Regions from separate parts of the Aeromicrobium phoceense genome, predicted to be linked through region 2. Evidence: riboswitches for the same ligand, from Rfam matches in the RefSeq annotation. Region 2 holds a riboswitch; the other holds the start of a gene.
The links. Region 2 has a riboswitch for cobalamin ahead of H1W00_RS10685 (ABC transporter substrate-binding protein). Riboswitches for the same ligand answer to the same signal wherever they lie in the genome.
Positions count from the first base shown of each region.

Region 1: linked by a shared signal. The riboswitch ahead of H1W00_RS04825 (energy-coupling factor transporter transmembrane component T) and the one ahead of H1W00_RS10685 (ABC transporter substrate-binding protein) in region 2 are both predicted to bind cobalamin.

Region 1 is NZ_JACEOG010000001.1:1,018,711-1,033,619, forward strand. It holds gene H1W00_RS04815 (prenyltransferase/squalene oxidase repeat-containing protein) at 1-1,296, shown strand, start outside; gene H1W00_RS04820 (hypothetical protein) at 1,293-2,138, shown strand; cobalamin riboswitch at 2,147-2,282, shown strand; gene H1W00_RS04825 (energy-coupling factor transporter transmembrane component T) at 2,357-3,499, shown strand; gene H1W00_RS04830 (ABC transporter ATP-binding protein) at 3,496-5,097, shown strand; gene H1W00_RS04835 (ECF transporter S component) at 5,094-5,909, shown strand; gene H1W00_RS04840 (hypothetical protein) at 5,906-6,547, shown strand; gene H1W00_RS04845 (ROK family transcriptional regulator) at 6,657-7,823, opposite strand; gene H1W00_RS04850 (ATP-binding cassette domain-containing protein) at 7,917-9,440, shown strand; gene H1W00_RS04855 (ABC transporter permease) at 9,437-10,432, shown strand; gene H1W00_RS04860 (ABC transporter permease) at 10,429-11,505, shown strand; gene H1W00_RS04865 (substrate-binding domain-containing protein) at 11,517-12,689, shown strand; gene H1W00_RS04870 (TIM barrel protein) at 12,760-13,626, shown strand; gene H1W00_RS04875 (Gfo/Idh/MocA family protein) at 13,623-14,744, shown strand; gene H1W00_RS04880 (sugar phosphate isomerase/epimerase family protein) at 14,764-14,909, shown strand, end outside.
Region 2 is NZ_JACEOG010000001.1:2,209,313-2,224,221, reverse strand. It holds gene H1W00_RS10725 (sugar ABC transporter ATP-binding protein) at 1-285, opposite strand, end outside; gene H1W00_RS10720 (substrate-binding domain-containing protein) at 400-1,335, opposite strand; gene H1W00_RS10715 (substrate-binding domain-containing protein) at 1,567-2,601, opposite strand; gene H1W00_RS10710 (sulfite exporter TauE/SafE family protein) at 2,767-3,657, shown strand; gene cobF (precorrin-6A synthase (deacetylating)) at 3,645-4,424, opposite strand; gene cobN (cobaltochelatase subunit CobN) at 4,421-8,020, opposite strand; gene H1W00_RS10695 (ABC transporter ATP-binding protein) at 8,073-8,834, opposite strand; gene H1W00_RS10690 (FecCD family ABC transporter permease) at 8,831-9,853, opposite strand; gene H1W00_RS10685 (ABC transporter substrate-binding protein) at 9,850-10,878, opposite strand; cobalamin riboswitch at 10,934-11,114, opposite strand; gene H1W00_RS10680 (sulfite reductase subunit beta) at 11,164-12,042, shown strand; gene H1W00_RS10675 (precorrin-8X methylmutase) at 12,039-12,704, shown strand; gene H1W00_RS10670 (precorrin-2 C(20)-methyltransferase) at 12,701-14,203, shown strand; gene cobM (precorrin-4 C(11)-methyltransferase) at 14,204-14,909, opposite strand, start outside.

The DNA of each region.
Region 1 (14,909 bases), 1.2 Mb from region 2:
CAGCCGGCCGTCCAGCAGACGATCCTCTCCACCGTCACCTCCCGCGTCGACGAGTACGTCGAGTCGACCTTCAACGAGGTCACGACGTTCTACACGGCGTCGGCCGGCAAGCTCCTGCTCGCGGTCGACGCCGCCGGGGGCGACGTCGCCTCGGTCGGCGGTCGTGACCTGGTCGCCCAGATCGAGGCTGCCACGAACGACGAGACCGGCGAGTCCAGCGACACCTACGGACTCTTCGGCCAGACATTCGCCACCCGCGGCCTGATCGCCGGCGACAGCGACGAGGCCGCCGCGTCGGTGGCTTACGTCGCGGCGCAGCAGTGCGCGGACGGGACCTTCCGTCAGGTGCTCACGGCGCCCTGCCCTGAGGTGCCGGAGATCGATACGACCACGGCTGCCCTCAACGCCCTGGTGGACGCGCGCGAGGCCGGACTCGACGTCGACGCTGCGGTCATCGACCGCGCCGTGGACGCAATCGCCGCCGCCCAGGCGGCCGACGGCTCCTTCGTCGGCAACGGCGTCCCCAACACGAACAGCACCGGCCTGGCCGCCGTGGCGCTGAGCCGCGCGGGTCGTGCCGCCGAGGCGACGAAGGCCGCCTCGTGGATCGCCCGCCACCAGGTCACCGAGGCCACGGGCGGGAAGCTCGCCTCGGAGACCGGCGCGATCGCCTACGACCGGGCGGCCCTGACCGCGGGCACCGCGGACGGCATCGACGAGCTCGCGATCGACCAGTGGATCCGCGCCTCGACGCAGGCGGCTCCGGCCCTCGCGCTGCTCTCGTCGCCGCGTGCCGCGGCGGCCGTGCCGCGGTTCGCCCGCTCGGGCGGCACCGTCAACGTCACCGCGAGCGGTCTCGCCGCCGGCTGGAGCAGCACGGCGCGTGTCGCCGGTGGCTCCACCGCCCGAAAGGTCGTGCCGGCCGCGGGCCGCGCCACCTTCACGCTCCGTGTCCCGAAGGGCACCGCCCGTCGCACGGTCGCTGTCTCCGACGCCACCGGCCGGACGGTCGCCACCACGTCGGTCCAGGTGCTGGCCGCCAAGAAGCTGCGGGTCTCGTCGAAGTCCAAGGTGCGCCGCGCCAAGGTGCAGAAGGTCGTCGTGCGCGGCCTCGCCGCCGCCGAGCCGGTGCGCGTCTACTACCGCGGCAAGCTGGTCAAGCGCGGCGTCGCGTCGAAGAGCGGGACGTACACGTACCGCCTGAAGGTGGGCCGGAAGACGGGCAAGGTCAAGGTCATCGTCCGTGGCGCCTACGCCGAGCGCAACGGCGTGAGGGTCTTCCGGGTCGTCAAGTGAGCCGACTGCTCCGTCGTGTCCTGGCGGCGACCCTCCTCGGGGTCGCCGCCGGACCCGCGTCCCTCAGCGCACCGGCCCAGGCCGCGGCGTGCAGCGGCAGCCAGGGCGTCACGGTCGTGGTGGGCTCGAGCGTCGGGTGCGACTCCGACGGTGGTGGCCGTGCCGCGAGCAACTTCACCGACGCCGGCCACCGGCTGACCTACGCGTCGCGCGCTCCGGGATTCGTGTGCCGTGTCGACGGTGCGCCCGCGTCGGACCCCTGCGTCGAGGCCTCCCCGAGCGACGCCTACTGGGCGCTGTTCTATTCGGACGGGAAGTCCGGCTGGGCCTACGCGAGCGTGGGTGCCTCCTCGCTGAAGGTGCCGCAGGGCGGCTCCGTCGCGTTCGTGTTCCAGACCTCGTCCTCGCGGACGTGGCCGTCGGTGCAGCCAGCGGTCGCACCGGCGCCGACCCGGGAGACGACGCGTCCCACCTCCGGGACGTCGAAGCCGGGTGCGAAGGACAAGCCGCGTCCGAAGGGCTCGACCGAGCGCACCACCGCCACCGCAGCGCCGAAGGCGGCCGTCCCCGGCGCCTCGGCGACCCCGTCCGCGGGGACCTCGCCGGCCACGTCGGGGCCGACCCCGTCGGCGACGCCGTCGTCCAGTGCCACGCCCACCACCGAGGCGCCGACGACCTCCGGTGGGGACGAGCCGGTCGCCGGTGCGCCCGCGGTCCAGCCCACGGCAGCCGAGGCCGGGTCCGACTCGACGTCGCCCGCCGCCCTGGTCGCGGGAGCCGGCGTCGTGGTGCTGCTGGCCGCTGCCGGGGGCGTCACGTGGTACCGACGCCGGTCCGGCTGACGGTCGCGGGGGAGTAGACTCGCGGGCGTTGGACCAACGTCCGGCCCAGGGGAAACCGGTGAGATTCCGGTGCTGTGCCGCAACCGTGAGCCCCGCCCCACCCGGCGGAGTGAGCCGGGAACCCGCGCCGGACGGCCACCACCACATGTTGTCGCGCAACGACGGGTGGGCGATCGCCCTCGTGGACCTCGCCCCCGTACCGCGGGGAAGGGGACCGGATGACCGCCGTCGTCGACTCCACCCCCGTCAGGAGCCCAGCCACCGGGCGTCCCCGGCGCGAGCTGCACCCCGGCGCGTGGTGGCTGTGGGCGCTCGGCCTCGCGGCGGGCGCGTCGTTCACGCTCAACCCCTTCCTGCTGCTGGTCATCGTCGCGATCGCGGCGCTCGTGGTGGCGGCGTGCCGCGGCGACGCCCCGTGGGCCCTGTCGTTCCGCTACTACCTGTACTTCGGGCTGCTGATCGTGGTGATGCGCGTCGTCTTCCGCATCCTGCTCGGCGGCGGCTCGGCACCGGGCGACCCCGTGCTGTTCGGCCTGCCCGAGATCCCGCTGCCCGAGGTGGCGCGGGGCGTCCAGCTGCTCGGTGACGTCACGGTCAACGAGGTGCTGCTGGGCCTCTACGACGGCATGCGCCTGGCCACGCTGATCATCTGCATCGGCGCGGCGAACTCCCTGGCGAACCCCAAGAAGCTGCTCGCCGCCGCGCCGCCGGCGCTCTACGAGGTCGGCGCGGCCCTGGTCGTCGCCGTCTCGGTCTTCCCCCAGCTGGCCGAGAGCGTGCGCCGGGTGAACCGCGCGCGCAAGCTGCGCGGTGACGCGAGCCGCGGCACCGGCGCGATGCACCGCATCGTCATCCCCGTGCTGGAGGACGCCCTCGACCGCTCGATGACGCTCGCCGCCGGGATGGACGCGCGGGGCTACGGCCGTTCCGGCACGGTCGCGCCTCGCGACCGCTTCGCCACGGGGGTGCTGATGCTGGTGGGCCTGTTCGGCCTCAGCGTGGGCACCTACGGCTACCTCGACGGCACGGCCCCGCGCTTCCTGTCCTACCCGATGCTGGCCGTGGGCCTGGTCTTCGCGGTGCTGGCCCTGCGGTCGGCGGGCCGCCGGGTGCACCGCACCCGCTACCGGCCCATCGCCTGGCAGGCGGCCGAGTACCTCACCGCGGCGTCCGGCGTGGCCGTGGCGATCGGCCTCAAGGCGCTGTCGACGCAGCAGATCCCCGTGATCTACCCCGACGTCCCGGGCTGGCCCCCGCTCAGCGTGCTGTCGCTCGCGGTGGTCGCCATCGGCATCCTGCCCGTGTTCGTCGCCCCGCAGGCGCCCGTCGCCCACGACCAGGTGGGGGGTGAGGACGCATGATCTCGTTCGGCGACGTGACCTTCTGGTACGACGGCGCCCAGGACCCGACGCTGCGCGACGTCACCCTCGAGATCGAGGAGGGCGAGCTGGTGCTGGTGTCCGGCCGCACCGGCTCGGGCAAGTCGACGCTGCTGGGGATGCTCAACGGCCTCGTGCCCCACTTCACCGGCGGCACGCTCGGCGGCGACATCCGCATCGACGGCTCGTCCGTCCTCGGCAGGCCGCCGCGCGAGCTGGCGCACCTCGTGGGCTACGTCGCGCAGGACCCGGCCTCGGGCTTCGTGGCCGACGTGGTCGAGGAGGAGCTCGCCTACGGCATGGAGCACCTCGGCCTCGACCCGCAGACGATGCGTCGCCGCGTCGAGGAGACGCTCGACCTGCTCGGCATCGCCGACCTGAGGCGCCGCTCGGTGCGCTCGCTGTCGGGTGGCCAGCAGCAGCGCGTCGCGATCGGCTCGGTGCTGACGATGCACCCGCGCGTGCTCGTGCTCGACGAGCCCACCTCGGCGCTCGACCCCACCGCGGCCGAGGACGTCCTGGCCACGATCGCGCGCCTTGTCGACGACCTGGCGCTCACCGTCGTCGTCGCGGAGCACCGGATGGAGCGCGTCGTGCCGTTCGCCGACCGGCTCGTCGTGGTCGAGGACGGCCGGGTCCGCATCGGCGAGACGGCGGCCCTGCTCGTGGACGCGCCGGTCGCGCCGCCGCTCGTGCACCTCGGACGCCTCGCCGACTGGAGCCCGCTGCCGCTGTCCGTCCGTGAGGCGCGGCGCCGGGTGAGGCCGCTCGCCTCGCGGCTCGGTCCGCCGCCCGTTCACGTGCCGTTCGAGCGTCCGCCGGCGCTGCGAGCGCGGGGGATCACCGTGCAGTACGGGCGCTTCGCGGCCGTGAAGGAGGTCGACCTGGAGGTCGGCCACGGTGAGGTCGTCGCGCTCATGGGCCGCAACGGGTCGGGCAAGAGCTCGCTGCTCTGGGCCGTGCAGGGCACGGGCGCGCGGGCCGCGGGCGTCGTCGACGTCGACGGGGTGGACCCGGGCGACGTGCGCCCGGCCGAGGCGCGGATGCTGGTCGGCCTGGTCCCGCAGACCTCCTCCGACCTGCTGTACCTCGAGACCGTCGACCGCGAGTGCGCCGCCGCCGACGACCAGTCCGTCGTCGACCCGGGGACCTGCCGCGCGCTGCTCGACCGTCTCGCGCCGGGCATCCCCGGCGACCGTCATCCGCGCGACCTCTCGGAGGGGCAGAAGCTGGCCCTCGTCCTGGCGATCGTCCTCACGGCCCACCCCGCGGTGGTCGTGCTGGACGAGCCGACCCGCGGCCTCGACTACCCGGGCAAGGCGGCCCTCGCGGCGATCCTGCGCGACCTCGCCGCCGAGGGTCGCGGGATCGTCGTGTCCAGCCACGACGTGGAGTTCGTCGCCACCGTGGCCGACACCGTCGCGGTGATGGCCGAGGGCGAGATCGTCTCCACGGGGCCGGTCCGCACGGTGCTGGCGGAGTCGCCCGCCTTCGCGCCCCAGGTGTCGAAGGTGCTCGGTCACGACTGGCTCACCGTCGACGAGGTGTCGGCCGCGCTGCCCACGGAGGTGGTCCGGTGAGCGGCCTGCGATCCGCCGAGGCCGTCCCGGTCACCCTGCGGTCCGCGCTCGTGCTCGGCGCCGCCAGCGTCGCGGGGCTGCTCATGCTGCTGTGGCCGCTGATCTTCGCGCCCGCGCCGGACCAGACCCGTGTGGACCAGCCCTTCATCTTCATGGTGCTGATGCCCGTGGTCGTCCTGGTGGTGATCGCGGAGCTGTCCGAGGGCGGCCTGGACTCCAAGGCGCTCGCGATGCTGGGGGTGCTGAGCGCGATCAACGCCGCCGTGCGGCCCCTCGGCGCGGGCGTGGCCGGCGTCGAGCCGATCTTCTTCCTGCTGATCCTCGGCGGTCGGGTCTTCGGGCCGGGCTTCGGCTTCGTGCTCGGGTGCACGAGCCTGTTCGCGTCGGCGCTGCTCACCTCCGGCGTGGGGCCGTGGCTGCCGTTCCAGATGCTGTGCGCGGCGTGGGTCGGCATGGGCGCCGGTTTGCTGCCGCGGCGGTTCACCGGGCGGTCGGAGATCGCCGTGCTCGCGGTCTACACGGTGATCGCGGCGTTCGCCTACGGGCTGCTGATGAACCTGTCGTCCTGGCCGTTCACCCTCGGCATCGCGATCCCCGGCGCGGAGGACTCGCTGGCCATGGTGCCGGGCGACCCCGTGCTGGAGAACCTGCAGCGCTTCCTCGTCTTCACCCTGCTCACCTCGTTCTGGGGCTGGGACCTCGGCCGCGCGATCACGAACTGCGTGTTGGTGCTCGTGCTCGGGCCGGCCGTCCTGGCCACGTTGAGGCGCGCCGCCCGGCGCGCCCGGTACCTCTCCAAGGAGTCCACATGAAGAGCCTGCTCGCCCGCCTCGCCGCGGTGACCCTGCTGTCGGCGAGCGTCGTCGCGCTGCCGACGACGGCCACCGCCGAGGAGTCCTGCGAGGCGGCCGGCGACGTCCCGATCGTGCTGGAGTTCGGCTCGCTCGACGGCGAGGACCGGGTCGTGTGCGCCCAGGACGCCGTGGGCACGACCGGCCTCGAGGCCCTCAACGCCGCCGGCGTCGAGACCGCGGAGACGAGCGGTGCGATGCCGATGGTGTGCCGCATCGACGGACTGCCGGCACCGGAGCAGGAGAAGTGCGGCAACGCGCTGAACGGCCCGGGCTACTGGGCGTTCCTGGTGGCCCAGGAGGGCCAGGACTGGGGCTACGCCTCGGTGGGCCTGCAGGAGTACGAGCTCGTCCCGGGCGACTTCATCGCGCTCAGGTACCACCTGATGGCCGACGGCGAGAACGTCCCGGTCGACGCCGCCGCCGACGCCTCCACGCGTGCCGATGCCGAGGTCGCGGACCACGAGAACCACGGCGACCAGGCCGTGACCGACGATGAGTCGTCCTCCCTCGCCACGGTCGCGCTGCCCATCGCGATCGTCGCCGCCCTGCTGGTGGCCGTGGCCGCCTTCGTCGTCGCGCGCCGCCGCCGCGACTGACCCCCGGTCACTCGCCCACCGGAACCGCGAGTGGCGCAGAATCGCCCGCCACTCGCCGAGTGGCGGGCGTTCTTGCGCCCCTCGTGACCCCGGTTTGCGCCACTCGGCGTCAGTCGGCGGCGGCCAGCAACTCGGCGCTGGCCTGCTCGATCGCCTCGGGCGAGAGCACGTGCGCGATCGCCATGGCCGCGGCGCCCAGGACGCCGGACTGCTCGCCGCTGACCGACGGCACGATGCGCAGGTGCTCGGTGGCCAGCGGAAGCGAGCGCCGGTAGACCTCCTCGCGGATGCCGGCCAGCAGGTGCTCGCCGGCCTCGGCGAGGGCGCCGCCGATCACCACCACCGACGGGTTGATGAAGTTCACGATCATCGCCAGCACGTCGCCGATGTCGCGGCCCGCCTGGCGCACCGCCTGGATCGCGGCCAGGTCGCCGGAGCGGACGAGGTCGACGACGTGGGTCGCCGTGGTCACCCCGGGCCGGTCCAGCACCCGCGCGATCGCGGGCCCGGCGGCCAGCGCCTCGAGGCAGCCGACGTTGCCACACCGGCACAGCACGTCGCTGCCGCGGGAGACGCGGATGTGCCCGATGTCCCCGGCGGTGCCCTGCCCGCCGCGCTGGAGCTCGCCGCCGGCGATGATGCCCGCGCCGATGCCCGTGGCCGCCTTGATGAGGATCAGGTCGTCCTCGTCGGGGAACTGGGTGTCCTGCTCGCCCAGCGCCATGATGTTCACGTCGTTGTCGATGAGCACGGGCACGTCGAACGAGCGCCGGACGAACTGCGGCACGTCGAACCGGTCCCACCCGGGCATGATCGGCGGGTTGATCGCGCGACCGGTCGAGTGCTCCACGGGGCCGGGCAGGCCGATGCCGATGCCGGCGAGGTCCGTGCGGGGGCGGCCGGTCTGAAGCATCAGGCGGTCGACGGTCGCGGTCACCCAACGCAGGACGGGCACGGGGCCGTCGGCGATGTCCAGGTCCTCGCGGTCCTGCGCCAGCACGGCACCGGAGAGGTCGACGATCGCGGCGCGGGCGTGCCGGGCGCCGAGGTCGATCGCGGCCACCACGCGCGCCCCGGTGTTGACCGCGAGCAGCGACGGCGGACGGCCGCCCGTGGAGCTGCGGCCCCCGTACGGCGCGATCAGCCCGAGCTTCAGAAGGAGGTCCACGCGTGAGGCCACGGTGGAGCGCGCCAGACCACTCGACGCCGCCAGCTCGGCGCGGGTCATGGGCCGACCCTCGCGCTGGAGCAGTGCGAACACGTCGCTGGTCTTCACGGTGCTGATTCAACCATTCAGCCTTTTGAACGTCCAGCCGACAACTTTTACCGAATACTCGACAGAAGTGGAGATCTGTGTCACAGTGCTTGCGTGAACGAGGCTGACCCGAACGTGCGCGAGAACGCGCCGGTGCTGCGCGTCCGCGCCGTGACGAAGGCCTTCGTCGGCAACCAGGTCCTCCACGGTGTGGACCTGGATCTGGTCGCCGGACAGGTGCTCGGACTCGTGGGCGAGAACGGCGCCGGGAAGTCGACGCTGATGAAGATCCTCGCCGGCGTGCACCCGGCCGACTCCGGCTCCATCGAGCTCGACGGCGAGGCGGTGACCTTCGGCCACCCCGTCGAGGCGCAGCGCGCCGGGCTCGCCACGGTCTTCCAGGAGTTCAACCTGCTGCCCGAGCGGACGATCGCCGAGAACATCCACCTCGGTCGCGAACCCCGCGGTCGCGGTGGCCTCGTCGACACGCGCCGCATGGAGCAGGAGACCACCGCACTGCTGACCGGGCTGGGCATCGAGGGCCTGCGTGCGTCGCGCCGGGTCCGCTCGCTCTCGGTCGCCGAGCAGCAGATCGTCGAGATCGCCAAGGCCGTCAGCTTCGACGCCCGCGTCATCCAGATGGACGAGCCGACCGCCGCGCTGGCCGACCACGAGGTCGAGCTGCTCTACGGGATCGTCCGCCGGCTGACCTCGCGCGGTGTCGCCATCGTCTACGTCTCCCACCGCCTGCGCGAGGTGCTGGACCTGTGCGACACGGTGACCGTGCTGAAGGACGGCCGCCAGGTCGACACGCGCCCGGCCTCCGAGCTGGACGAGGCCACGCTGGTGCGCCTCATGGTGGGCCGGCCGATGGACTCGTTCATCCCCGACCCGACCCCCGGCACCACGGTGGGCGAGCCGCGACTGCAGCTGCGCGGCGCCGGCAACGGCTACGTCGACGACATCGACCTGACGCTGCACGCCGGCGAGATCGTCGGCATCGCGGGCCTGCAGGGCTCCGGCCGCACCGAGCTGCTCGAGGGGATCTTCGGGATCGAGCCGTTCACCCGCGGCGAGCTCACCGTCGACGGCGCGGCGACCCCGATCGGCTCCCCGCGCCGCGCCATCCGCTCCGGTCTGGCGCTCGTGACCGAGGACCGCAAGGCCACCGGCCTGTCCCTGCAGCAGTCCCTGCTCGACAACGCGCTCGGCGTGGTCCGCGCCGTCTTCCCGCGCCGCACCGAGGCGGCTCGGCGCGAGGTGCCCGGTCTGTTCGGCTCGCTGTCGGTCTCGGCCCGCTCGCTGAGCCAGGAGGCCCAGTTCCTGTCCGGCGGCAACCAGCAGAAGGTCGTCCTGGCCCGATGGCTGGTCACCGACCCGAGGATCGTGCTCCTCGACGAGCCCACGCGCGGCATCGACGTCGGCGCGAAGCACGCCATCTACGAGGTGATGCGCGAGCTGGCCGCCCGCGGGATCGCCGTGCTCATGGTGTCCAGCGAGCTGCCCGAGGTGATCGGGATGTCCGACCGCGTCCTCGTGATGCGCGACGGCCGGCTCGCCGGCGAGCTGCCCGGCGGGTCCGACGAGGAGACGATCCTGTCGCTCGCGGCCGGACTGGACGAGGAGATCGCCTCATGAAGGCACGTCTGGCAGGTCTGGACTCGACGATGATCGTGTTCGTCGTGCTGGCGGTCTCGATCGTCGCCGGCTCGATCATCACGGCGCTCGAGGGCCGCAACTTCTTCAGCGTCGGCAACATCGACAACGTCCTGACCACCATGACGATCCTGGGCCTGATCGCGATCGGCCAGACCCTCGTGATCCTCGTGGGCTCGCTGGACCTCTCCGTGCCCTTCATGGTCAGCCTCGCCAGTGTTCTGGCCGGCGGGATCATGGCCGACCGCTCCGCGAACATCGCCCTCGGCGTCGCGGTGGCGCTGGGCGTCGCGGTGCTCTTCGGCCTGCTGAACGGCCTGATCGTCAGCATGCTCCACGTCCACGGCTTCATCGCCACGCTCGGCACCGGCCTGATCGTCTCGGGCTTCCTCGGGTCGAACTACCAGGGCAGCTCGGGCACGGCGCCGTACGCCTTCCGGCTGCTCGACGCCACGCGCATCGGCCCCGTGCCGGTGGCCACGCTCATCATGCTCGTGTGCGCCGGGCTGGCCGTGCTGATGCTGCGCCGTACGCGCCTCGGCCACCACATCTACGCCGTCGGTGGCAACGCCGAGGTGGCCCGCATGTCGGGCGTCCGGACGCAGGTGCCGATCGTCGCGGCGCACGTCATCTGCTCCGTGACGGCCGCGCTCGCCGGACTGCTGCTGCTCGCGCGCCTCGGCGTCGGCCAGCCGACGGTCGGCTCGCAGGCCGGCTACGACCTGATGTCCATCGCGGCGGTCGTGCTCGGCGGCACCCTCCTCTCGGGCGGCAAGGGCAGCATCGTCGGCACGATCGCGGGCGTCGGCATCTTCGCCGTCCTCGACAACGTCATGGGCGTCATGGAGCTGAACCCGTTCCTGAAGGACGTGGTGCGCGGCATCGTCATCGTCGTCGCGGTCGCCGTCTACGCGCGCCGCGAGATCGACCGGCGACCCGAGCGCTTCGGCGCGACGAAGGAGGTCGTCTCATGAGCATGAGCGTGCGCGCGCTGCCCCTCCACGAGGGCACCCCCGGCCGACGGTTCCTGGGCGTCCTGGCCACCCCCGGCGGCGCCGTCTTCCTCCTCGTCATCGCGCTGCTCCTCGCGATCATCGTGTCCAACCCGAGCTTCGCCGAGGGCAACTCGCTGATTCGGTTCGCGGGTCGCACGGCGCCGATCGCGATCGCCGCGATGGGCCAGTACTTCGTCATCGTCAGCGGCGAGTTCGACCTCTCCATGGGCGCGGTGATCGCCGCCCAGGTCGTCCTGGCCGGCAACGTCATCGGTCAGGACGAGTCGCGGATCCTGCCGGGGCTGCTGCTGATGCTGGCCGTCGGCGCCGGGATCGGGCTGCTCAACGGGCTGGCCACCACGCTGCTCAAGGTGCCGAGCTTCATCGTCACGCTCGGCATGATGCTGTCGCTGACGGGTCTCGTGCGATACGTCACCGGCGGCGCCGCGACCGGCAACCCCTCCGACCGCTTCCGCGAGATCGGCCGCGGCGGCATCGAGAACGTGCCGGTCGTCGGGATGATCCCGTACCCGCTGATCGTGCTCATCGCTGTCGGAGCGTTCGCCGTGTGGCTCATGCGCCGTCCGTTCGGTCGCACCCTGATCGCCGCCGGCGACAACCCCGAGTCCGCACGCTTCTCCGGCACGCCGCTGTGGTGGACCAAGACGCGGGCCTTCATGATCTCGTCCCTGTCCGCGACAGTCGCCGGCATCCTGCTGGTCGGCTACGCCGGCGTTCACCCCTCGGTCGGCGGCGGCTACGAGTTCGCCGCCATCACGGCGGTCGTGCTCGGCGGCGTCGTGCTTGGCGGCGGACGCGGCTGGGTCCTCTCGGCCGCGGCGGGCGCCTTCGCGCTCGAGCTGCTCTTCGTGCTGCTGACCAGCCTCGGCATCGCGTCGACGTGGCGCGACACCGTGCAGGGCCTCATCATCATCGCCGCCGTCGCCCTCGCGGGCCGGGCCTGGCAGGGCGCAGGGCGCCGCCGCGGCCCCACGACTTCTCCACCCCCATCACCCCAGCCCGCCACGGGCGCAACGACAGGAGAGAACTGATGCGCGCATCCATGAGAGGGGTACTGGTGTCGGCCGCGGCCGTCCTGGTACTGGCCGGCTGCAGCACGGACGACGTGCCCGACTCCGGCGACGACGACTCGGGATCCAAGGACACCGAGTGGTTCGTCCAGGCTGACTTCGACCGTCAGGACGAACAGCGCAGCGCCACCTTCGAGGGCGATCCCGCCACGCCGTGGATGCAGTACATCGCCGGCGACATGGCCGACACCGCGAAGTTCAAGACCGAGGGCGCCAAGAAGGTCTGCTTCGCGAACGCCTCGATCAGCAACCCGTGGCGCCAGACCGGCTGGATCACGATGCAGCAGCAGCTGAAGGTGATGCAGGACGAGGGCGTCGTCTCGGAGATGGAGACCCGCGACGCGCAGGACTCCGACGACACGCAGATCGCCGACATCGACTACTTCATCAAGGAGGGCAACTGCGACGCCTTCATCATCTCGCCGAACTCCACGGCGGCGATGACCCCGGCCGTCGAGCGCGCCTGTGAGACCGGCAAGCCGGTCGTGGTGTTCGACCGCGGCGTCGACACCGACTGCGCCACCACGTTCATCCACCCGATCGGTGGCTACGCGTGGGGCATCGACACGGCCGAGTTCCTCGTGGACAACCTCGAGAAGGGCGACAAGGTCATCGCGCTGCGCATCCTGCCCGGCGTCGACGTCCTGGAGACCCGCTGGGCCGCGGCCGAGAAGATCTTCGAGGAGAACGACATCGAGGCGGAGGACCAGTTCACCGACGCCGATCCCACCAAGATCAAGCAGATCATCACCGACGCCATCAACCAGGACGACATCAAGGGCGTCTGGATGGACGCCGGTGACGGTGCCGTCGCGGCCATCGAGGCCTTCGAGGACGCGGGCAAGGACTACCCGGTCATGACCGGTGAGGACGAGATGAGCTTCCTGCGCAAGTGGGAGGACACCGGCCTGACCGGCCTGGCGCCCGTCTACTCCAACTTCCAGTGGCGCACCCCGCTGCTGGCCCTGCAGAAGATCTTCGCGGGCGAGGAGGTGCCGGCCGAGTGGGTCCTGCCACAGTCGCCGATCACCGAGGACGACCGCGCGGACTACCTGAAGGCGAACGACGGGATGCCGGACGGGCACTACGCCAAGTTCGGCGGCGAGGACCTCCCGGGCTTCCCGAAGGCCTGGCAGGACCGCTGATCGCGAACCGGGTGGCGGCGACTCGGCGCCGCCACCCGGGACCCACCCGTCCCTCTCGACAGGAGAAGTCGTGCGCAGCATCGGCATCAACACGTGGGTCTGGCAGTCGCCGCTCACCGACGCCACGGTCGAGGCTCGCCTGGAGCACGTCGCCGCCCTCGGCTTCGACGCGGTCGAGCTGCCGCTGGAGAACCTCGGCGACCTGACGGCGGACGTCGTCGGTCCGGCGCTCGCGCGCACCGGCCTGGCCCCTTCGGTCGTCGGCGCGATGGCGCCGGGACGCGACCTCGTCGGGGCCGATGACGCGGCCGTCGCGGCGACGCAGGACTACCTGCGCGGGTGCGTCGACCTCGCCGCCGGCATCGGCGCGGAGGCGGTCTGCGGCCCCTTCTACGCGGCGACCGGCCGCACGTGGCGCCTGTCGCCCGACGAGCGCCGCGAGGCCTACGGGCAGTGGCGCGAGAGTCTCGCGCCGGTCGTGGAGCACGCGGCGTCCCGCGGCGTGCGGATCGGCATCGAGCCGCTGAACCGCTACGAGACGTCGCTCGTCAACACGGTCGACCAGGCGCTCGAGGGCCTCGACGGACTCCTCGGGGCGTCGCTCGGCCTCGCGCTGGACACCTATCACCTGAACATCGAGGAGCGGTCCAGCGCGGGCGCGATCCGTGCGGCGGGCGAGCACCTCGTGCACATCCAGGTCTGCGGCAGCGACCGCGGTGCGCCCGGGGGCGACCAGACCGACTGGGACGCCCTGATCGGCGCCCTTGACGAGGTCGGGCACACCGGCCCTCTCGTCATCGAGAGCTTCACGGCCGAGAACGCCTCGATCGCCACGGCGGCGTCGATCTGGCGGCCCCTCGCGCCGACGCAGGACGACCTGGCGCGCGACGGACTGGCGTTCCTGCGCGAGCTGAACCGAACGGGGGAGTCACGATGACGCGCGAGCTCGGGGTGGCCGTCATCGGCTACTCCTTCATGGGCAAGGCCCACTCCAACGCCTGGCGCAACGTCGGGGCGTTCCACCCGCACCTGCCCCCGGTCGCCCAGCAGGTCCTGGTCGGCCGCGATCCCTCGGCCGTCCGCTCGGCAGCCCACCAGTTCGGCTGGCGCGAGTCCGCCACCGACTGGCGCGACGTCGTCACCCGCGACGACGTGGACATCGTGGACATCTGCACCCCCGGGCACCTGCACCACGAGATCGCTTTGGCCGCCCTGCGCGCCGGCAAGCACGTCATCGTGGAGAAGCCGCTGACCAACACGCTCGAGGAGTCCGCGGAGCTCGTCGTCGCCGCCGAGCAGGCCCGCGCGCGCGGGGTCCGCTCGATGGTGGGGTTCAACTACCGCTGCGTGCCCGCGCTCGCCCTGGCGCGCCAGGTGATCGCCGAGGGCCGGATCGGCGAGGTCCGCCAGGTGCGGGCCTCCTACCTCCAGGACTGGCTCGTCGATCCCGAGGCCCCGATGACCTGGCGGCTGCGCAAGGAGGAGGCCGGGTCCGGGGTGCTGGGCGACCTCGGCTCGCACGTGGTCGACCAGGTGCGCTTCCTGCTGGACGACGAGGTCTCGAGCGTGGCGGGCCGGCTGGAGACGTTCGTCGGGTCGCGTCCGGGACCCTCCGGTCCCGAGCCGGTGACGGTCGACGACGCCGCGTGGGCGCTCCTGGGCACGTCGCGCGGAGCGATGGTCAGCCTCGAGGTCAGCCGGATGGCCACCGGGCGCAAGAACGCCCTGCAGATCGAGGTGTACGGGTCCCGCGGCTCGGTCGCCTTCGACCTCGAGCGCCTCAACGAGCTGTGGATCGACACCGGCGAGGGACGCACCCGCGTGCTCGTCACCGAGCCCGACCACCCCCACCTCGAGCCGTGGTGGCCGCCCGGTCACGTGCTGGGCTGGGACCACACGTTCACGACCCAGGCCGCCGGCTTCCTCGCCGCGATCGCGGACGGCACCGACCCCACGCCGTCGTTCGAGGACGGTCTGGCGGTGCAGCGGGTGCTCGACGCGATCGAGCGCAGTGCCGTCGCCGGACGCGACACGGTCGCACTCGCGAGATCCTGATCATCGAAGGAGGGACACCATGGGCAAGCGCTTCACGCTCTTCACGGGCCAGTGGGCCGACCTGACGCTCGAGGAGGTCGCCGAGCTGGCGGCCGGCTGGGGCTACGACGGCCTCGAGATCGCCGTGTCCGGCGAGCACCTCGACGCGTGGCGCTGGGACGACGA
Region 2 (14,909 bases):
CGTGCAGAGGTTGACCTCCTGGTAGACGGTCGAGACGCCGGCGGACTGGGCGTCACCGGGACCGTGGAAGGAGCGCTCGCGGCCGTCCACTCGGATCGATCCCGCGTCGATCCGGTAGACGCCCGTGAGGGCCTTGATGAGGGTGGACTTGCCGGCGCCGTTCTCGCCCATGAGGGCGTGGACCTCGCCGGGGAAGAGCCTGAGGGACACGTCGTCGAGGGCCTTGACGCCGGGGAATTCGATGGAGATCCCGCTCATCTCGACGATGGGGGTGCGTTCGGTCATGCTGCGCTCGATCCCGAGGGTGGTGGTGGGTGGTGTGAGCGTGACACCGCGGGTGCGGGACGGGAAGGGAGAGGCTTCTGCCGCCCCGCACCACGGTGCGTCAGTCGTGCCGGGTCAGAACTTGCGCTCCGGCAGCGCCGCCTCGGCGGCCTCGGGCGAGTCGAACGTCTCGCTCGGCACGATGATGTACGGCTCGACGTCCTCGCCGTCGAGCACCTTCTCGACGACCTCCATGGCCGTTTCGCCGAACAGCGGGTTGTACTCGGCGACGAAGCTGAGCTGGGCCGCGGCGAGCGCCTCGAGCGCGCCCTTGGTGCCGTCGATCGTGGCGATCCTGACGTCCTCGCCGGGCTTGAGGCCGGCGTCCTCGACCGCCTGCACCGCTCCGAGACCCATCTCGTCGTTCTGGGCGAACACGAGCTGGATGTCGTTCTTGTTCGCCTTCAGGGCCGTCTCCATGACCGACTTGGCCTCGTCGGTCGACCAGTTCGCGGTCTGCGCGCCGACCTTCGTGAAGGCCGCGTTGCCGCCCATCACCTTGTCCCAGCCCTCGTTGCGCTCGTTGACGACCGAGACGCCGGCCGGTCCTTCGAGGACGAAGTACTTCGCCCCGTCGGCGAACGCGCCGACCGCCCAGTTCGCGACCGACTCGGAGACCTCAAGGTTGTCCGGCGCGATGCGGGTCACGTAGAGATCGGTGTCGTCGGGCTCGATGCCGCGGTCCAGCAGGATCACGGGGATCTCGGCCTCCTGGGCCCGCTTGAGCGAGTCCTCCCATCCGGTGCTCTCGGTGGCCGACAGCAGGATCACGTCGACCCCCTCGTCGACGAACGACGTGAACGCGTCGATCTGCGACTTCTGGTCCAGGTTGGTGGCCGGCGCGTACTTGAGGTCGTATCCGGCCTCCTCGGTGAAGGTGTCCTGGATGTTCTGCTCGTTGGCCTCGCGCCACGCGCCCTCGGGACCCACCGCGACGAAACCGACCGTCGTGGTGTCGTCACCGCCGTCGCCGGCGTCACCGCCGCCGCAGGCACTCAGTCCGAGCGCCATGACACCGAACGCGGCAGTCGCCGCAAGCCCCCGAAGGCCTCGCTTGTTCTTCGACATCTGTGTCCTCCTTGAGATCGCGACACCGGATCCCGGCCGTCACGTCCGGCGTCACGGCGACGCCAGTGTGTCCTGGATCACGATTGTTACCGCTAACACACTCTCGCGCAAGCCCTTTTCGGACAGAACTTGCTCAGGTGCGCGGAGGAGGCGTCCGCAGGGTGTTCGCGGGGGTCAGGTCCGCGGGGGCGCCGTCGACTCGCGCACGACCAGAACCGGCTCGATCATCGCGCCGTGCGCCGGCACCTCGCCCTCGATCGCCTCCAGCAGCAGGCTCAGGCTCAGTTCCCCCAACGCCTGGAAGTCCTGCTTGACGGTCGTCAGCGGAGGCAGGAAGTGCGCCGAGTCGGGAACGTCGTCGAAGCCGACGACGCTGATGTCCTCGGGAACCCGCACGCCTCGCGCGTGGAGTCCGTGCAGCAGGCCGAGTGCCATCTGGTCGTTCGCCGCGAAGATCGCCGTCGCCGACGTGATCGTGTCGTCGTGGGTCGCGACCCAGTGACCGAAGTTCGAGGTCCAGTCGCCTTCGACGACCCCCATCGGCTCCAAACCCGCCGACGCGATCCGATCCAGCCACGCCCTCTCGCGCGCCTGCGCGTCGACCCAGTCCAACGGCCCCGCGACGTGCGCGATCCGGCGGTGCCCCAGGCCGATCAGGTGGTCCAGGGCCGCGAGCGCGCCCGCACGCTGGTCGACCGCTGCGGTGAAGAGGTGCTCTTCGGGCTCCGCCGTGATGGCGAGCCGGGGCAGCTCCGTCGCCTGCTGGTGCAGGAGCTCGAGCGAGGACGTCCGCGGGGCGATCACGCATAGCGCGTCGATGCCCTGGGTCACCAGGTGCATGACTCCCGAGTCGATCGCGAGCTCGGGGTTCTCCGACATCGAGTAGGCGCTGACGGCGTAGCCCTTCGAGCGCGCGGCCGCCTCGAAAGCGCGCAGGGTGCTGTTCGGCCCGTACTCGACCGGCGAGTCGACCAGGACCCCGATCCGCATGGTCCGGTTCGTGGCCAGCGCCCGAGCGTGCGAGCTACGGGTGAAGTTGACCTGCTCGATCGCCGCGAGCACCTTCTCGCGCGTCGCGGGCTTGATGTTCGGGTGGTCATTGAGGACCCGCGACACGGTCATGTGCGACACGCCGGCGAGCTTGGCGACGTCGTAGATGCTCGGCTTCGACCTCACCTTGGCAGGCCGTCCGCGGGGAGCAATGGTCACGCGGCCCACCTTGCCAGACCGGACACGCCGGCGTCCCGAGCGACGCACGCGGTTCTTCACCGAGCCTCGGACGCGTGGTCCACGTTTCGGACACCCGTCCCATTGCCGTCAAACTCTCGTAACCTACTCGTGTTTGGACACAACGGACGTCGAAGGCAGGTGGGCATGGGGATCGTGGTCGCCTTCGCGTTGGCGGGCGGACTCGCTCAGCTCGTCGACGGCACCCTCGGGATGGGCTTCGGCGTCACGTCGGCCACCGTGCTGCTGTTCATGGGCGTCGCTCCGGTCACGGCGAGTGCCGCCACCCACGCGGCGAAGCTGCCGACGACACTGATCAGCGGCCTGTCGCACTGGCGTGAGGGCAACGTCGACACCGCGGTCCTGGTCCGCGTCGCGCTGCCGGGCGCGGTGGGCGGCTTCCTGGGCGCCGTCGTCCTCACCAACATCAGCCTCGCCTCGGCGAAGGGCTGGATGTCGGGCCTGCTGGTCTTCTTCGGCCTGGTGATCTTCGCCAGGTTCGGGCTCGGGGTGCGGCTGATCCCCACCCCCAGGAACGGCCACACGGCACGCTGGCTCTCACCGATCGGCCTGCTCGGCGGCTTCGTCGACGCCACCGGTGGCGGCGGCTGGGGCCCGGTCGTGACGCCCAGCCTGATGACCGTCACGCGTCACGAACCGCGCAAGATCGTGGGAACCGCGAATGCCGCCGAGTTCCTGGTGGCCGTCTCCGTCTCGTTCGGATTCCTCACCGGTGCCGCACAGCACGGGATCCCGTGGCTGCCCGTGATCGGCCTCGCGCTCGGCGGCATCGTCATGGCCCCGATCGCGGCGCGCCTGGCCGGTCGGCTCCCGCATGCCGCGATGGGCACGATGGTCGGCGGCCTGGTGATCCTGGTCAACTGCGTCACGATCTTCGATGCGTTGGGCGGGCTGCCGAGCTGGCTCGACGCCCTGCTGATCCTGTTCGCGGTCGGCGTCACCGGCACGGTGGCCGTCAAGGCTTGGCGCCGCGAGAGGGACGAACGCAGAGCCGCGGTGCTGGTTCAGGCCTCCTGAGCGCCGCTCACCCGTCGACGCAACAGATAGGTGTCCATCACCCAGCCGCGTGCGGCCCGGGCCTGCGCCCGCCGGGCTTCGATCTCGTCGGCGACCTCGTCGAGCCGCCCGGAGACCAGCTGCTCGTCGGACGAGCCGAGGTTCGCGCCCCACCAGATCCGCCAGGCCGACGGGTCGGGCAGGCTTCGGCAGGTCAGGGAGCCGTCGAGCATGACGACGAGGTTGTCGCCCTCGGCGGCGTCGTCCAGCAGGCGACGTCCGGTGGTGATGGTGATCGGCCCGCCGATGGTGTTGAGCACGAGGCCGTGCCGGGCGGCAAGCAGCTGGACGCTGCTCAACCCCGGGATCACCTCGACCGCGACGTCGGCGTTCCCGCGCTCGACGATGCGGTCGGCCAGCCGGATCGCCGAGTCGTAGAGGGCGGGGTCGCCCCACACGAGGATCGCGGCGTCACCGGGGTGCTCCAGCAGCGCCTCCTCGAAGGCCACGGCCCGCGCCTCGTGCCAGTCACGCACGGCGGCGCCGTAGTCGGCCGGGTCGGCACGGTCGCGCTCCGGATCCGGCACGTGGACGATGCGCCACTCCCCCGTCACGTGCCGGTCGCAGATCGTCTCGCGCATGGCGATGAGGTCGGCCGTGCCCGGGTGCTGCTCGGTCTTGTCGGCGACGAGGAAGAAGTCGACCTCGTTCAGTACGCGCGCCGCCTGGGCGGTGACGAGCTCGGGGTCCCCCGGACCGAGGCCGACGAGCGCGAGCCGGCGTGTCACGCGTCGTCCTCGAGGTCGCCCTCGACCTCCAGGTAGACGCGCGCCATCTCGGCCATGACCTCCGGATCCGGCTCGTCCCACAGGCCACGGTCGGCCGCCTCGTTGAGCCGCTCGACGATTCCGCGCAGGGCCCACGGGTTCGACCGGCGCATGAACTCCTGGTTCGTCTCGTCCAGGACGTACTCCTTCGCGAGCGACTCGTACATCCAGTCGTGGACGACTCCGGCCGTCGCGTCGAAGCCGAACAGGTAGTCGACCGTGGCGGCGAGCTCGAACGCGCCCTTGTAGCCGTGGCGCTGCATCGCCGAGATCCAGCGCGGGTTCACGACGCGCGAGCGGAAGACGCGGTTCGTCTCCTCCTGCAGTGACCGCGTGCGCACCGCGTCGGGGGTGGTCGAGTCGCCGACGTACGCCTTGGGCTCGGTGCCGGTCAGCGCGCGGACCGTGGCGATCATGCCGCCGTGGTACTGGAAGTAGTCGTCCGAGTCGGCGATGTCGTGCTCGCGCGAGTCGATGTTCTTCGCCGCGACCGCGATCCTGCGGTAGCTCGTCCGCATGTCGTCACTCGCCGCCACGCCGTCGAGCCCGCGACCGTAGGCGAAGCCGCCCCACGCGGTGTAGACCTCGGCGAGGTCGGCGTCGTCGCGCCACGAGCCGGACTCCACCACCTGGAGGATGCCCGCGCCGTACGAGCCGGGCTTGGAGCCGAAGATGCGCGTCGTCGCGCGGCGCTCGTCGCCATGCTCCGCGAGGTCCTGCCGCGTGTGCGCTCGGACGAAGTTCAGCTCGTCCGGCTCGTCGAGGCCGGCCACGAGCTGGACCGCGTCGTCGAGGATCTCGATGACGTGCGGGAACGCGTCCCGGAAGAACCCCGAGATGCGCACGGTGACGTCGATGCGCGGGCGACCGAGCTCCTCGAGCCCGATGACCTCGAGCCCGTTGACCCGGCGCGACGCCGGGTCCCACGTCGGCCGCACGCCCATCAGCGCGAGCACCTCGGCGATGTCGTCGCCCGACGTGCGCATCGCGGACGTGCCCCAGACGGAGAGGCCCACCGAGCGCGGGTGCTCGCCGGTGTCCTCGAGGTGACGGGTGACGAGCGACTCGGCCATCGCCTGGCCGGTGTCCCAGGCCAGTCGCGACGGCACGGCGCGCGGGTCGACGGTGTAGAAGTTCCGGCCCGTCGGCAGGACGTTCACGAGTCCGCGCAGCGGCGAGCCGGAGGGGCCCGCCTGGACGAAGCCGCCGTCGAGCGCGTGCAGGATGTTCGTCAGCTCGTCGGTCGTGGCCGCGAGGCGCGGCACGACCTGCTCGGCCGCGAAGCGCAGGACGTCGCGGACCACCGGGTCGTCGTGGAGCGTGTCGATCGCCTGCGGATCCCAGCCGGCCTTCTCCATCGCCTCGACGAGGCCACGGGCCTGAGCCTCGACGGCGTCGACCTCGGCCGTCGGGGCGTCGTCGGCGAGGCCGAGCGCGGCGCGCAGCCCCGGCAGGGCGCGGTTCTGGCCGCCCCAGACCTGCGTGGCGCGCAGCACCGCGAGGACGAGGTTCACGCGCCCCTCCCCTGCCGGTGCCTGGCCCAGGACGTGCAGGCCGTCGCGGATCTGGACGTCCTTGATCTCGCACAGCCAGCCGTCGACGTGCAGCAGGAAGTCGTCGAACTCCTCGTCGCCGGGTCGTTCCTCGAGGCCGAGGTCGCGGTGCATCTGGGCGGACTGCATGAGGGTCCAGATCTGCTGGCGGATCGCGGGCAGCTTGGGCGGGTCCATCGCGGCGACGTTGGCGTACTCGTCGAGCAGCTGCTCCAGCTTCGCGATGTCGCCGTAGCCCTCGGCCCGTGCCATCGGCGGGACGAGGTGGTCGACGATCGTGGCGTGGGCCCGGCGCTTGGCCTGGGCGCCCTCGCCCGGGTCGTTGACGAGGAACGGGTAGATCAGCGGCATGCTGCCGATCGCTGCGTCGGTGGCGCACGCCGCCGACAGCGCGGCGTTCTTGCCCGGCAGCCACTCCATCGAGCCGTGCTTGCCCAGGTGGACGACCGCGTCGGCACCGAAGCCCTGCTCGAGCCATCGGTAGGCCGCGAGGTAGTGGTGCGACGGGGGCATGTCCGGGTCGTGGTAGATCGCGACCGGGTTCTCGCCGAAGCCGCGCGGCGGCTGGATGAGGATCACGACGTTGCCCGCCCGCAGGGTCGCCAGGACGATGTCGCCGGCGTCATCGACGAACAGCGAGCCGGGCGCCTCGCCCCAGGTCTCCACCATCTCCTCGCGCAGCGCAGCGGGCAGGTGGGCGGTCCACCGGAGGTAGTCGTCGCGGCTGATCCGCACGTGCGACTCGCTCAGCTGGGCCTGGGTCAGCCACTCCTCGTCCTGGCCGCCGGCCTCGATGAGCGCGTGGATCAGGGCGTTGCCCGACGTCGTGTCCGGCTCCTCCCCCTCGACCGGCGGCAGCGGGTCGAGACCCGGGATCGCGCCGGGCTCACCGAGGTCGTAGCCGGCGTCGCGCAGCTGGCGGAGCAGCCGGATGGCCGACACGGGAGTGTCCAGCCCGACTGCGTTGCCGATGCGGCTGTGCTTGGTGGGGTAGGCCGACAGCACGAGGGCGACCTTGCGCTCGGCCGGCGGCACGTGGCGCAGGCGCGCGTGGTTCACCGCGATGCCGGCCACGCGGGCGCAGCGCTCGGCGTCGGTGACGTAGCGCGGCAGGCCGTCGGCATCGACCTCCTTGAAGGAGAACGGCACCGTGATGAGGCGCCCGTCGAACTCCGGGATGGCGATCTGGGTGGCGGAGTCGAGCGGGGTCACGCCGTCGTCGGACGCCTCCCACTCCGCGCGGCTGGAGGTGAGTGCGAGCGCCTGGAGGACGGGCACGTCCAGCGCCCGCAGCCGCTCGACGTCCCACGACTCGTCGTCCCCGCCGGCGCTCACCGCCGCAGGCTTCGAGCCGCCGGCGGCCAGGACCGTGACGACGATCGCGTCGAGCGTGCCGAGCTCGGCGAAGAGGTCGTCGGCCGCCGCGCGCAGCGACGAGACGTAGACCGGCACGCCGCAGGCCCGGCCGGTGGCATCGATGGCATCGGCCAGCTCGTGGGCGAAGGCGTGGTTCCCGCTGACCTCGTGGGCCCGGTAGTAGAGGATGCCGACCCGTGGCAGGTCGCTCGGCGCGGGCTGGCGGCTCACACCCCACTCCGGCAGCAGCGCCGGCGGCTCGAATCCCTCACCGGTCAGCAGCACCGTGTCGGACAGGAACGCGTGCAGCTGGCGCAGGTTCTCGGTGCCGCCCTCGGCGAGGTAGCGGTGGGCCTCGGCGCAGATGCCGATCGGCACCGTCGACAGCTCCATCAGCGCGGCGTTGGGCGTGCGCTCGCCGCCGAGCACGACGAGCGGCCGGCCGGACTGCCGGATGACCGCTGCGACGTCGCGCACGTCCTCGGGCGATCCGAGCACGCGCAGGACCACGAGATCGGCGTCGGCGGTGAGCTCGTCCCGCCTTTCGTCCGTGACGCGGGCCGGGTTGGCCCAGGTGTAGTCCGCGCCGCTGGCACGGGCCGAGAGCAGGTCGGTGTCCGACGTGGACATGAGGGCGATGCGGGTCATGGGGCTCCTTGGGTGGAGGTGGTCGGGGAGGCGGGACGCGGGTCGAGGAGGGTCATGGCTGCCACACCACGGTCAGCGCGCCGGTGATGCGATGGCGCTCGACGAAGGCCTTCACGCCGTAGACGTCGGCGACGAGCTCCTCGGTGATCACCTGGACGGGCGTCCCGGCGGCCACGACGCGGCCGTCGGCGAGGACGACGATCTCGTCGCAGTACGCCGCCGCGAGGTTGAGGTCGTGCAGCGCGGCGACGGCGGTGACCTCCGCGTCGCGGACGAGCCGCAGCACGTCCAGCTGGTGTCGGACGTCGAGGTGGTTGGTCGGCTCGTCGAGCAGCAGGACCTCGGGGTCCTGGGCCAGCGCGCGGGCGATCTGCACGCGCTGCCGCTCGCCGCCGGACAGCGTCGCGTAGGGCTGCTCGAGCCGGTCCAGGACTCCGGTCGCCGCGGCGGCGCGACGGATGGCCTCGACGTCCCGCTCCCCCACGGGCTGCCACGAGCGCCGGTGCGGGATGCGACCGAGCTCGATGACGTCACGGACCAGCGGGTCGGTGTCGGTGGCCGACTCCTGCTCGACCACGCCGACCCGCTGGGCGATCTCGCGGCGCCGCAGGGACGCGAGGTCGTCGTCGCCGAGGCGGACGACGCCGGTCGTGGGCGCGCGCAGGCCCGCGAGGAGGCGGAGCAGGCTCGACTTGCCCGACCCGTTGGGGCCGAGCAGCCCGACCATCGAGCCGGGTGCGGCCGTGATGCTGACGCCGTCGACGATCAGCCGGTCGCGAACCGACCACGAGACGGTGTGAGCGGTGAGGTTCATGCCCGCGCACCCTTCCGCCGCAGCAGGATGAGGGCGAAGGCGGGGACGCCCAGCAGGGCGGTGGCGACACCGACCGGGAGCTCCTGCGGCGCGATGACGGTGCGGGCCGCGGTGTCGACCCAGACCAGGAACACGGCCCCGCTGATCGCCGCGAGCGGCAGCATCCGCCGGTGGTTGACGCCCACCATCGCCCGCGCGACGTGCGGCAGCACGAGTCCGACGAACCCGATCGCCCCCGAGGTGCTGACGATGACCGCGGTGGTCAGGGCGGTCACGACGAGCAGGATCAGTCGCGCACGGGCCACGTCGATGCCGAGCGTGGCCGCGCTGTCCTGGCCGAAGGCGAACGCGTCGAGCGTCGACGCCAGCAGCAGGCACGCGATCACGGCCCCGACCACCGTCACGCCGACGACCGCGACGTCGGACCAGGAGGCGCTGCCCAGCGACCCGAGCAGCCAGAAGAGGACGCCGCGCGTCTGCTCCGCGTCGGCGGAGGTGAAGACGATGAACGACGTCAGCGCCGAGAACAGCTGGGTGGCCGCGACCCCGGCGAGGACGACGCGGTCGGTGGTCCCGCCGGCCGCCGCGGCCAGGACGAGCACGAGCAGGAAGGCCCCGATGGCGCCGACGAACGCTCCGGCGGCCAGGCCCACCGCGCCCGCACCGACCCCGAGGACGACGATCGACACGGCTCCGGTCGAGGCACCGGAGGAGACACCCAGCACGAATGGGTCGGCCAGCGGGTTCCGCAGCAGGGACTGCAGGATGACGCCGCACACGGCCAGCCCGGCACCGCAGGCCGCCGCAAGCAGCGTCCGCGGCAGCCGCAGGTCCCAGACGATGCCCTCCTGGATCCGGCTCAGCCCGGACTCGCCCCCGGCCAGTCGCGACCACGCCAGGGACACGACCGACCGCGGACCCACGTCGGAGGGTCCGATCGTGACCGCGATGCAGGCCGAGGCCACCAGCAGGGCCAGCCCTGCGGAGCCCAGGAACCAGGCGCGCCGGGTCGTCGTCACCGTGAGAGGCCGAAGTCGGCCAGTGCGTCGGCGACCTGCTCCAGTCCTTCGACGGTGCGGATCGAGGGGTTCAGGGCGGCGCCGGTGAGGGCGACGTAGCGGCGGTTCCTCACCGCCGTCATCTCGCGGGTGACCGGGTTGGTCTCGAGGAACTCGATCTTGGCCTTCGCCGTCTCGGCCGTCTGGCTCTTGCGGGTGAGGTCGCCGATCACGAGGACGTCGGGGTCACGCTCCGCGACCGTCTCCCAGCCGATCTGGGGCCACTCGGACTTCGTGTCGTCGAAGACGTTCTTCAGGCCCAGGGCCCGGGTGATGATGCCGGGCCCGCCGCAGCAGCCGGCCATGTAGGGCGCCTCGCTGTTGGCGAACCAGTAGAGGACGGTGACCTCGTCCTCCGGCGCCTTCGCGGACGCTGCGGCCACTCGGTCCTGCAGGCTGGCGACGAGCTCCTCGCCCTGCGCCTCGACGTCGAGCAGCTCGGCGAGCTCGGTGACCTCCCGGTAGATCGTGTCGATCTCGAGGACGCCGGTGCGCGCGCCGTCGCCGTCGCCCTCGTTCTCCTTGCCCTCGCACTCGGCGGGCGACAGGTACGTCGGGACGCCGAGCTTCTCGAAGGCGTCCGCCGAGCCGACGCCGCCCTGGCCGAGCACGCTCGCGAACGAGGCGGTGACGAGGTCGGGCTCGGTCTGGAGCACCCGCTCCATCGAGGGCGTGCTGTCCGCGAGTCGCTCGACCTTCGCGTTGTCCTCCTCGAGGCCCTCCATGACGGGATCCGTCCAGGTGGACGTGCCGGCCATGCGGTCGGCGAGCCCGAGGGACAGCAGGATCTCGGTCGAACCTTGGTTGAGCGACACGATGCGCTCGGGAGGGGCCGTGACGGCGGTCGTGCGACCGCAGTTCTCGACCTCGCGCGGGTAGCCCGCGGCGGTCTCGGCATCGGGGGTGGCATCGCTGCTCGAGCAGGCGCTCAGCGCGAGCGCGGCACCGACGAGCAGGACGAGGGGACGACGGGATGGAGTACGCACGGACGCGGTCCTTCGAGGTCTGGGGCTCTTTCGCGAAGCCCGGTGGACCAAACGGCGGTCGCCGTGAGGGCCAGCAGGTCTTCGGACTCGGGATCGACCGGACGGAGCGCCTTCCCAGACCTCTCGGTCCAGTGGCTTCGTGCCCCGCCCGTCACCCTCACCGCTGCGCGTCAGTCCCGGACTCTCACCGGGTTCCCTGGCTCATCGCTGAGTTTGACTGGCGCCACGAACGTAGCAGCCCGTCCGCCGATGCGTCGCCAGGAGGGTGCCTGACACCATGACCGGGTGACCGGACGGACTCGACGCGACCTGTGCCCCGGCCTGCTGCGCCCGTGGATCGCCGACGACGGCGCCCTGATCCGGGTCCGCATCCCGGGCGGTGCCGTGTCAGTCGACGCCCTCGGAGGGCTCCTCGACGTCGCCCGGGACCACGGCGACGGCACGGTGCACCTGACCAGCCGTGCCAACCTGCAGGTGCGGGCGATCCCGCACGACGACGGCTGCCTGTCCGACGCCGTCGTGGACGCGGTCATGGCCACGGGCCTGATGCCCTCGACGTCGCACGAGCGCATCCGCAACGTCATGGCGTCGCCGCTCACCGGCCGGTCCGGCGGGCGAGCGGACCTGCGACCCGTCGTCGAGGAGCTCGACCGCCGGCTGTGCGCCGAGCCGAGCCTCGCGGCCCTGGCCGGGCGCTTCCTGTTCGTCCTCGACGACGGGCGTGGTGACGTGCTCGACCGGGACCTCGACCTGGGCCTCGTCGCCCTCGACGCGGACACCGCCCAGGTCCGTGTCGGCACCGAATCGTGGGGCCCCGTGGTCCCCCTGCCCGCCTCCGCGGAGACCCTTGCGGCACTCGCCTCGCGGTTCGTCGAGCTCGCGGGAGCCCGGGCGAAGTCGCCCTGGCACGTCGACGAGCTCCTCGGCGGCGGCGCGGCGCTGCTCACCTCGCCGTCGCAGCCCCACCCCGGCACCCGGGTGAGCAGCGCTCCCCCGGACCTTGGCAGGATCGAGCAGGTCGACGGCCGCATTGCGTGGCACCTGCCGGTGCCCGACGGCCGGCTCGACGCCCGCCTGTTCGACGAGGTCCGCGCGCACGGAGCGCACCGCCTCGTGGTGACGCCGTGGCGCACCCTGATCGTCCCCGACCTGGAGAACGCATGACTCTCGCCCCACCGTCGCGCCGCTACGACTACGTCACCGACGGCGCCGCGATCTACGTCGACTCCTTCGCCACGATCCGCGCCGAGGCCGACCTGTCGCGCATCCCCGCGGACGCCGAGAAGGTGGCGGTCCGGATGATCCACGCGTGCGGTCAGACCGACCTGACCCGGGACCTCGTGATCCATCCCGGTCTGGTGTCCGCGGCCCGCTCCGCGCTCGAGTCGGGGGCCCCGATCATCACCGACGCGCACATGGTCGCCGCCGGCGTGACGCGGGCCCGGCTGCCGCGCGAGAACGACGTCCTGTGCTTCCTGCGCGACCCCGCCGTCCCGACGCTCGCGAAGGAGTGGGGCACCACGCGGTCGGCCGCCGCGGTGTCGCTCTGGACCGAGCGGCTGGACGGTGCGGTCGTCGCGTTCGGCAACGCGCCCACGGCGCTGTTCCACCTCCTCGAGACGCTCCGCGACGGAGGCCCGCGGCCGGCCGCGATCATCGGCACCCCGGTGGGCTTCATCGGCGCCGCCGAGTCGAAGCAGGCCCTGATCGACCTCGCGACCGACGATCCGGGCCTCGACGTGCCGTTCCTCGCCGTCACCGGACGCCGGGGCGGATCCGCGATGGCCGCGTCGGCGCTCAACGCCCTGGCCCAGGAGGCGGAGTGAGCGGGCGGCTGTACGGCGTCGGCGTCGGCCCCGGCGACCCCGAGCTGATCACCCTCAAGGCCGCCCGGCTCATCGGCGCGGCCGACGTGATCGTCTTCCACCAGGGCGTGGGCAAGCAGTCGAACGCGCGACGGATCGCGGCCGAGCTGATCCCGTCAGGGGTGGTCGAGGAGGCCCTCGTCTACCCCGTGACGACGCAGACGACCGAGCACCCCGGTGGCTACGCCGGGGCGATGGCCGACTTCTACGCCGAGTGCGCCGAACGGGTGCGCGCGCACCTGGCGGCCGGCCGCGACGTCGTCGTCCTGGCCGAGGGCGATCCGATGCTCTACGGCTCGTTCATGTACCTGCACGACCGGCTCTCGCCCGACTTCGAGACCCAGGTGGTCGCCGGCGTCCCCGCGTTCGCCGCGGCCACGGCCACCACCGCGCTGCCGCTCGTGCGCCAGACCGACGTGCTGACCGTGCTGCCCGGCACCCTGCCCGAGCCCGAGCTCGCCCGCCGCCTCGCCGACACCGACGGGGCCGTGATCATGAAGCTCGGCCGGACCTTCGCGAAGGTGCGCTCCGCGCTGGAGCAGGCCGGACGCGTCGAGGGCTCCTGGTACGTCGAGCGCGCCTCGATGGACGCCGAGCGCGTCCTGCCCGTGGCGGACGTCGATCCCGAGACGGTCCCGTACTTCTCGATCGTGCTGGTGCCCGGCGACACCCGGCCCGGCGTGGCGCGGTACGACAACCCTGTCGCGGAGGCCGTCGCCCCGGCCGCGGAGGCCGAGGTCGTCGTCGTGGGACTGGGCCCGGGACCGGACCACTGGATCTCGCCCGAGGCGTCGCAGGTGCTGGCCGAGGTCGGTCACGTGATCGGGTACGGGCCCTACGTGCAGCGCGTCCCGCAGCGACCCGGGCTCGTCCGCCACGCCTCCGGCAACACGGTCGAGGTCGACCGGGCCCGCGAGGCGCTCGACCTCGCCCTGGCCGGCGAGCGGGTCGCGGTGGTGTCGGGCGGCGACGCCGGGATCTTCGGGATGGCCTCGGCCGTCTTCGAGGCCGCCGAGGACCCGCGCTACGCCGACGTCTCGGTCCGTGTCGTGCCCGGCATCTCGGCCGTGCAGGCCGTCGCGGCGCGCGCCGGCGCGCCGATCGGCGCCGACTTCGCCGTGATGAGCCTCTCGGACCGGCTGAAGCCCTGGGACGTCGTGGTACGCCGCCTGCGGGCGGTCGCCGCGGCCGACCTCGTCCTGGCGCTCTACAACCCGCGGTCGCGGTCGCGCACCGAGCAGGTGGCGCAGGCGAAGGCCGTGCTGCTGGAGCACAAGTCGCCCGACACCGTCGTGGTCGTCGGTCGCGACGTGGGCCGCGCCGAGGAGAGCCTCACGGTCACGACGCTCGGCGACCTCGATCCCGAGACCGTCGACATGAAGTGCCTGCTGCTGATCGGCGCCTCGTCGACCCGGGTCACGCCGTCCGGACGCGTCTGGAGCCCTCGCTACGTCGAGTGATCAGCCGCGAGCGCGGCGATCCCGGCTGGCCGCGTAGAGGAACGACTCGCCGCCGCGCACGTCGGGTGCCAGCGCCGGCCCGACGAGGATGACGGCCGCCTGACGCAGACCGGCCTGCTCCACCTGGTCGCCGATGTCGCCCAGCGTGCCGCGCAGCACGAGCTGGTCGGGCTGGGTCGCCTTCGACACCACCACCACGGGGCAGTCCTGGCCGTAGTGCTCGGCCAGCTCGGCGGCGAGCTCGCGCGTGCGGGTGATCCCCAGGTGCAGCGCCAGCGTGGCACCGGTCGCGGCGAAGGCGGCGAGCCGCTCGCCCTCGGGCATGGCGGTCGAGCGCGCCTGGGTGCGGGTCAGCACGACGGACTGAGCGACCTCGGGAACCGTCAGCTCGGCGCCCACGATCGCGGCCGCGGCCGCGTAGGCGGGCACCCCGGGCGGCACGTCCCACGGCACCTGCGCGGCGTCGAGCCGGCGTGCCTGCTCGTGCACGGCGGAGTACAGCGACGGGTCGCCCGAGCAGAGCCGGACGACCTCGAGGCCCTCCCCGTGTGCACTCACGAGGTGCTCCGTGATCTCGTCGAGGTCGAGGTGCTGCGTGTCGATCAGGCGGGCGCCCTCACGGCAGTGCCCCAGGACCTCGGCGTCGAGATAGGTGCCCGCGTAGAGGCACACATCGGCGGTTTCCAGCAGGCGCACGGCGCGCAGG